DNA from 2 places in the Koromonas soli genome. Region 2 is predicted to be linked to the other one. Evidence: riboswitches for the same ligand, from Rfam matches in the RefSeq annotation. Region 2 holds a riboswitch; the other holds the start of a gene.
The links. A riboswitch is a leader RNA that binds a small molecule or an ion and turns the genes downstream of it on or off. The one in region 2 is predicted to bind cobalamin.
Positions count from the first base shown of each region.

Region 1 (3,413 bases), 2.2 Mb from region 2:
ATCGCTGAACACTACGGTTCGACGATACACATGGTGAATGTGATTGCTCCTGAATCGATGATGGAGTTGCCTTTGACGACTCGGCCGGAAGTAGATGCCGACCGGGATGTCGCGCTGAAAGCAATGAAAGAGCTGCTTGCCAGAAAGCCGTTTGGCAGGGCTCCGTGCGTAATGAGCGTGGAGCGTGGGCCATTTGAGCAGGTGCTTGCTAAGCTCATTAACGAACAGAAAATCGATTTGATCGTGGTTGGTACACACGGGCGGAGAGGCTTCAAGAAACTCGTGCTCGGCTCGATAGCTGAACAAGTGTTTCGCATGGCTGAATGTCCGGTGCTCACGGTGGGGCCACAGGCAATCGAGAGCAAGGAGATTGGTCACGCAAACATCCTGTTTGCGACTGATTTCTCCCCCGGAACGCAACGGGCGCTGGAATATGCGATCGGAATGACACGAGTTTACGATTCTCATCTGATCATGCTGCACGCCGTTCCGGCGGATGTTGAAGTTGAGCCCGTGGATCCGGAAGTGGTGGGCAAGACAGACCCGGCGAGCGTGGACCAAGACATAATGGCTGCCCGCATGAAAATGAAGAAACTGCTACATCCGGAAGCCATGCAGGCATTGCAACCTGAAATTCTGGTTGGCTGCGGCGCCGCTGCGCAGATGATTCTGAGAGTGGCAGAGAGCAGGCAGGTGGGCCTGATCGTTATGGGTGCGCACCACGCGTCACAGCGCGCGCTCGCAACACATATTCCGTGGGCGACTGCGTCGGAGGTAGTGCGCCAGGCTCATTCCCCTGTGTTGACGGTTCGAAGCGAGTGATCGAGGACCCCAAATGGGCCGAGAGTGGCTGAACCTCCGGCCCGAGGGGTTGCAATAAGCAAACTGATTGACTAGGCTTCAAAGAAGGTATATATCGAATTCGTCTGGCTAAGGGAAGGCGGTGCGAATCCGCCACTGTCCCGCAACTGTAAGCGCCGAGGATCGGACGACAGGCCACTGGAGTGATTCCGGGAAGGCTGTTCGAGTCCAGCGACGCGCAAGTCAGGAGACCTGCCCAGACGCTTATCTTGGCTAGTTTGGCTTCGATGGGAGAGCCGACGTGCGTCCTAATCTGACTTCTGTTTACGCAGTAGGAAGCTGCCTTTGAATCCCGCCGACGCGTAGAACGCGTTTGGTCGAGGTATGGCGATTTTTGGTAACAAAGCACGCACATTCAGCAGGACCAAAATGTATCTGAGTGTGACTCGCGTGGTGGCGCTGGCGGGGCTGATGCTCTCTCTGTCTCTTCAATCGGCGGCGCTGCGAGTTATCCAGGATGAAGCTGGACGCACGGTGAAGTTGCCGGATCAGGTCCACCGCATCATCTGTCTGACTCCGAGCGTGACTGACACGGTGTTTGCTATCGGCGCCGGAGCCGACGTGGCGGGCGTAACCCAATACGCGATTTATCCACCCGAAGCACGACAGAAGCCGAGCGTTGGAGACATTCTGCATCCGTCGCTGGAGCGGATTGCTATGTTGCGTCCGGACCTGGTGATCGGAGTCGGACCGCTGAACAGCACAGAGACGATTCGCGGGGTGGAGCGACTGGGGATTCCGGTTTTCCTGGTGAACGAAACAGGGATCGAAGGACTGTATCACTCCATTGAGAGTATTGGGCAGGCGATAGGACGTGAACGCGACGCTGCAGCGCTGGTCGCACGGCTTCGTGCCCGCGAGGCGCGGGTGCGCGTGGAGGCCGCAAAGAGGAAGCAGCCTTCGGTCTTCTTCGCGATCTCGATGGACCCATGTATCACGGCAGGAAAGCGCGCATTCATCACCGAGCTGCTAGCGGCGGCAGGAGCACGCTCGGTGACGGGAGACTTGCCACAGGAATGGATTCACCTCAACATCGAGGCAATCCTGCCGAAGCAGCCGGAATATGTACTGGTGGCGCAGAATTCTCCTTTTGACATTCAACAGATGAGGCAGCGTGCCGGATGGAATTCGTTGGCGGCAGTGCGTGCGGGCCGTGTGCTGCGCGTGGATGACCGATTGCAATTCCCAAGCCCAATAGCTTTTGACGCTTTGGAAAATCTCGCACGTCAACTGAATACGGTGGTGCGATGAGCGGACTGGGTGTGGCCGACAATGCGACGAAACGCCGCGAAATTAGTAACACTGATCTCGCGAGTCCACGTGCACGATGGCAGAAGAGATCCGCTCCCATGCTGGTGCTGGCGACGGTGTCTCTCGTGCTGGTGACGATTGCGGCAGCGGGAATCGGACCGGTGAGAATTCCATTCGCTGAGGTGGTGCGGGCATTCTTGCATCCTTCGCTGGCTGGGGATGCGGGTGTGATTCTGTTTACACTGCGACTGCCGCGCGTGCTTGCAGCAGGACTCGCGGGTGGAGCGTTGGCGGCAACGGGAGTCCTGTTTCAGGGACTGTTTCGAAATCCGCTGGCAGATCCATTTGTGCTGGGCGCCTCGGGCGGAGCAGCGTTGGGTGGCGCAGTTGGAATATTCTTCCTCCCTACCTTATCGCTTGCAGGTGTGGGAGCAATCGAGTCGCTGGCGTTTGTCGGATCACTGATGGCGATGGCGCTGGTATGGGCCTTGGCAAAATCGGGCGGACGCTTTGCCGTGGAAGACATGCTGCTCGCAGGATTTGCCATTGGCACGATACTGAACGCCGCGACAGGAGCGCTTGAGTTGCGGCAGGAAGTAAGCAATCCAGCGGTGAGGATACTGACGGCGTGGCTGCACGGTGAAGTGACGGTGCCCGCGTGGTCGCAGATCGCGGTGGTGGCAACGATAGAGCTTGTAGTCATCGCGCTGGCTCTGCCGCTGGCGCGGAAGTTAAACGCACTGGCATTGTCAGAGGAATACGCTGCACAGCTGGGAGTTCACGTGGAGCGGCTGCAGATTTTTGTTGTGCTCGCTGGTTCCCTGCTGACGGCGCTGGCGGTTTCCATGGCGGGGTTGATCGGATTTGTAGGGCTGCTGGTGCCACACCTGCTTCGGCTGATGATGGGGCCGGACAATTTCCGCTTGCTTCCAGTGGCGGCGCTGAGCGGCGCGGTGTTCCTCATCATCGCCGACACGTTGGCACGCACTATGTTTGCGCCTTCAGAGATTCCGGTGGGGATGCTTACCGCGTTTCTCGGCGGTCCCGCGTTTCTCTATTTGCTGAATCGCAGCCAAAGGAGAAACTGCAACTAATGTCCACCATTCTGGAATTCCGCCATGTTGGATTTGCTCATGGCGAACGCACGATCTTCGAAGATTTGAATTTTGCAGTTCATGAACGCGAGATGACCGCGGTGATGGGCCCGAATGGTGCTGGAAAAACAACGCTGCTCCGGCTAGCCTCTGCGCTGCTGCGTGCCAACGAAGGCGAGATCCTGCTGCATGGAAAGTCGCTGAGCA
Region 1 is NZ_AP040872.1:1,761,405-1,764,817, forward strand. Features, by position in the region: gene AC6IY8_RS07695 (universal stress protein) at 1-822, shown strand, start outside; cobalamin riboswitch at 879-1,075, shown strand; gene AC6IY8_RS07700 (ABC transporter substrate-binding protein) at 1,231-2,112, shown strand; gene AC6IY8_RS07705 (FecCD family ABC transporter permease) at 2,109-3,206, shown strand; gene AC6IY8_RS07710 (ABC transporter ATP-binding protein) at 3,206-3,413, shown strand, end outside.
Region 1: it holds a riboswitch for cobalamin, as region 2 does, so the genes downstream of both, AC6IY8_RS07700 (ABC transporter substrate-binding protein) here and AC6IY8_RS17580 (TonB-dependent receptor) in region 2, are expected to answer to the same signal.

Region 2 (3,413 bases):
CGCGCGTAGGACAGCAGCAGCGTTCCCGCATGCTTCGGGCGACGAATGAGCGGCGCACCGGTCGCCGTAAGCGGATCGAAGCTGAGTGGCGCTGCAAGGATCTGCGTAGAAGTATAGAAGTATGATCCTTGCACCTGGAGGGCCTGGCTGATTCTGCCGCTCAGATCCAGTTCCGCCCCATGTGCCAGCGCCTTGTTGAGGTTTATGTACTGCGAGACAAAGGTCGCCGGGTCCGTCGAGAGCGTAATCTGGTTGCGGAACAGCGTATTGAAATACGTGGCCGTGCCCGCGATCCTCGAACCAAACCGCTGCTCAATTCCCGCTTCGAGATTGCGTGCCTCTTCGGCCTTCAGGTTGGGATTCTTAATGATGAAGTATCCGCCAATGCCGAATGATTCCTCGAAACGCGGCTCCTTGATTCCCTCACTGTAACTGCCCTTCAGGCGCGTTCCGTTCAACAAACCATTTCCTCGCGCCAGCAGATAGGTGAGTGAAGCACGCGGAACGGCACGGTCGCCAAAGCTCTCGTTGTGAACGAAACGCGCACCCACGATTGCCGAGAGGCGACCTACCTCAACGAACTGCTCCCCGTACACGGCGTGATTGCGGCGGAGACCATGGTTCAGCGGTGGGAGAAGGTTATCGCCTACGAAGCCATTTTCGTCTTCGAACTCATAGCCGAAGCTCGTCCGAGCGCGCCGCGATTCCCAGACTTCGCCGTTGTAGCGAACACCAAACCGATTGATGCTGGCCTGGTCCGAGTAGGGGTAGTCGATCAAACCATAGGCGGGAGTCGTGCGCCATGGGTCGGTGACACTGTCCACATCGCGCCGCTGATGGTTGTAGTTGTAAATGGTGAGTAGATGCTGCCACTTCTCAGGCGCCGAAACATTGAACTCCAGGGCCGCGAGAAGATTGTTCTGATGAGCACGGCCGTCGGAGTCTGGCAACAGCAGTTGCTGTCCGAGGAACGTGGTTTCACCCGGCACGCCGGCATAGGAATCGGTATGCCTCACGCGCAGCCGCGCAAATGCATTCTTGGCCATTTGCAATCCAAGATTTGCGCCTTCGGTCGAGTTATCGTAGGCGTCGTTCGCGCCTTGTCCGGCGGAGTGAAACTCATCGCCGAACACGTTGTAATCAAAACGGCCGCGCGCCCCCGAAAACGACGCGTATCCGTGCCCGGTCTGGAAGTTGCCTCCATCGCCTGCGATGAGCAACTCAGGAGTTTTGGTGTGCCCGACGCTCGACGTGATCTGCACCACGCTGCTCATCGCGTCGGAGCCATAGAGCACGCTCTCCGAACCGCGCAGCATTTCGAGCCGATCCAATCCGGCCATGGAAACTGTACCGAAATCGAAGTAGCCTCCCGGATCGCTCACCGGCACGCCATCAATGAAAACCTTGTTGTAACGCGACTCGCTGCCGCGCACGAAGAGCGATGTCTGCCCTCCGCGATTACCCGCATCAGCGAGAATTACGCCAGGTAAAAATCGAAGTGCGTCCGAAGCCGACACAGGCTGCAGTGTATTCAACGTCGCCGAATCCAGCGTGGATACGCTCAACCCCGTAAGACCGGCCTCCACTGGCGAAGGCGCTGCGGAAACAACGACGGTTTCCGATTGCGAAGTCAGTTTCAGCTTCGCCGTGACCTCGCCAGACTCCTTCACATTCGTGCTCCAGCAAGCAAAGCCAGGCGCAAGAACATCGACGCGAAGCGCGTTACCCTGAAGATTCGAAAAGCTTACGAATCCACGCGCATCGCTGTTCGCAAGCGCAAGGGGCTCGGTTGAGCCGTCAGCGTAAACAGCCACTCGAGCGCCGTTCACGACGGAAGACGACGGATCGACAACACGCACACGGAGATCCAAGGCAGAGGCGAAAGTTGAAATTGTAAGTAGTAGAAAAGTGCAAAATACGAGGCGGAAAACTCGCATACTTCCTCCCTCACACGCGAAAGGGGTTGTTGGTGTGTTCGCGCCGGTCTCCTGGCTGTTCGGAGTGGTCTTGTTGACCCATTTTGCCTCACGCCTTCCCATGCACTAGGCACAGTGGCTACAAGGGCGTCTCCGACTCACAGTTGCGCGGCAGCGCGGGATTCTCACCCGCTTCCCATGCCATGAGGCGAGAGCCTCAGGCGCGCGAACGCAGACTTGGAAAAGAGCACGACTACAACCCTCAGGATTGAAGCCGATGCATTGACTTTAGGAGCTTTGTAACCCAGTGTCAAACGTGGGAGGACGAGGCAACGCCTTCAACCGAAGCTGAACGAGGTTTACCCGAAGAGTATTCGACGGTGATCTACGCCGCGCTACTGGAGCTCTCGGTGAGTGCAATGACGGCCAGTTCCAAGCGGTCCTTCGCGCCCGTCTTGCTAAAGATGCTCTGCAGATGCCGCTTCACGGTGTTTTCGCTGATCGTCAGTTGAACGGCGATATCCTTGTTCTTCATCCCGCGCGCTACGAGGTAGGCGATCTGCTTTTCGCGTTCGCTGAGCCGCTGCAAGTTGGTGGCTCGTTCCTGTTGCGTATCGGCAGACATGGCCAGCAACACGCCTTGGGCCACCTCATCGCTGAAAGCCAACTCACCGTCGGCTACGGCACGAATGGCGCCAAATAGTTTCTCCGGCGTATCACCCTTGAGCACCAGCCCACGTGCCCCCAACCGGACCACCTGCACGAAATCCGACTGGCTTTCCGAGCCAGTCAGAACAACGCTTGAGACGCGTTCGTTAGCCCGGTCGAGATGCCGAAGAACCTCAAAGCCGTCCATGGCGGGCATGAAAAGGTCGAGAACCAGCACGTCCGGATGCTCTCGCTGAATCAGTTCCAGAGCTTCCACTCCGTTGCTCGCCGTTCCCACCACTTCGAAGTCGGGTTGCGCCGAAAGCAGTGCTCCCAGCGACTCACGCAGAACCGCGTGATCGTCAGCCACACCCACGCGGATTTTCTCACCGCGAAACATGTGAGCTTAGATGCGAGTTAAGGTGCAGCGAGGAGAGCTACTGTAAACATTTTATTTTTCTGCTGGACGGCGCCCATCCGAACCTGCTCGGAATTCCTTCGATACCTCAGATTTTGCCCTCAATATGCTATATTCCAAACCAATAGCGCACCCTTTTGTACTCTGCTTTGTAATCTGAGCCGCTGCTATCCTGTAAGTCCGTGACCATTGATGAAGAGTTAGGGCTGCTAGAAGATTCTTTCCGGCGGCTGAAAATCGAATTCGACATCTACTTTGCCGGAGGTTCGAAAAAGCCTCCTGTGGACACGGAATCTCGTGTGCAGACGCTCATCCGGCGCAACATCGAGAACGGCCGTCTCACCTTCTCGCAACGATTCCGGCTGAACTCCATAGCCCAGAAATATTCGGTGTTCAGCGATCTGTGGCGCCGCAAGGCCAAAATCAAAGAA
Region 2 is NZ_AP040872.1:4,031,943-4,035,355, reverse strand. Features, by position in the region: gene AC6IY8_RS17580 (TonB-dependent receptor) at 1-1,859, opposite strand, end outside; cobalamin riboswitch at 1,962-2,160, opposite strand; gene AC6IY8_RS17575 (response regulator) at 2,302-2,964, opposite strand; gene AC6IY8_RS17570 (MXAN_5187 C-terminal domain-containing protein) at 3,165-3,413, shown strand, end outside.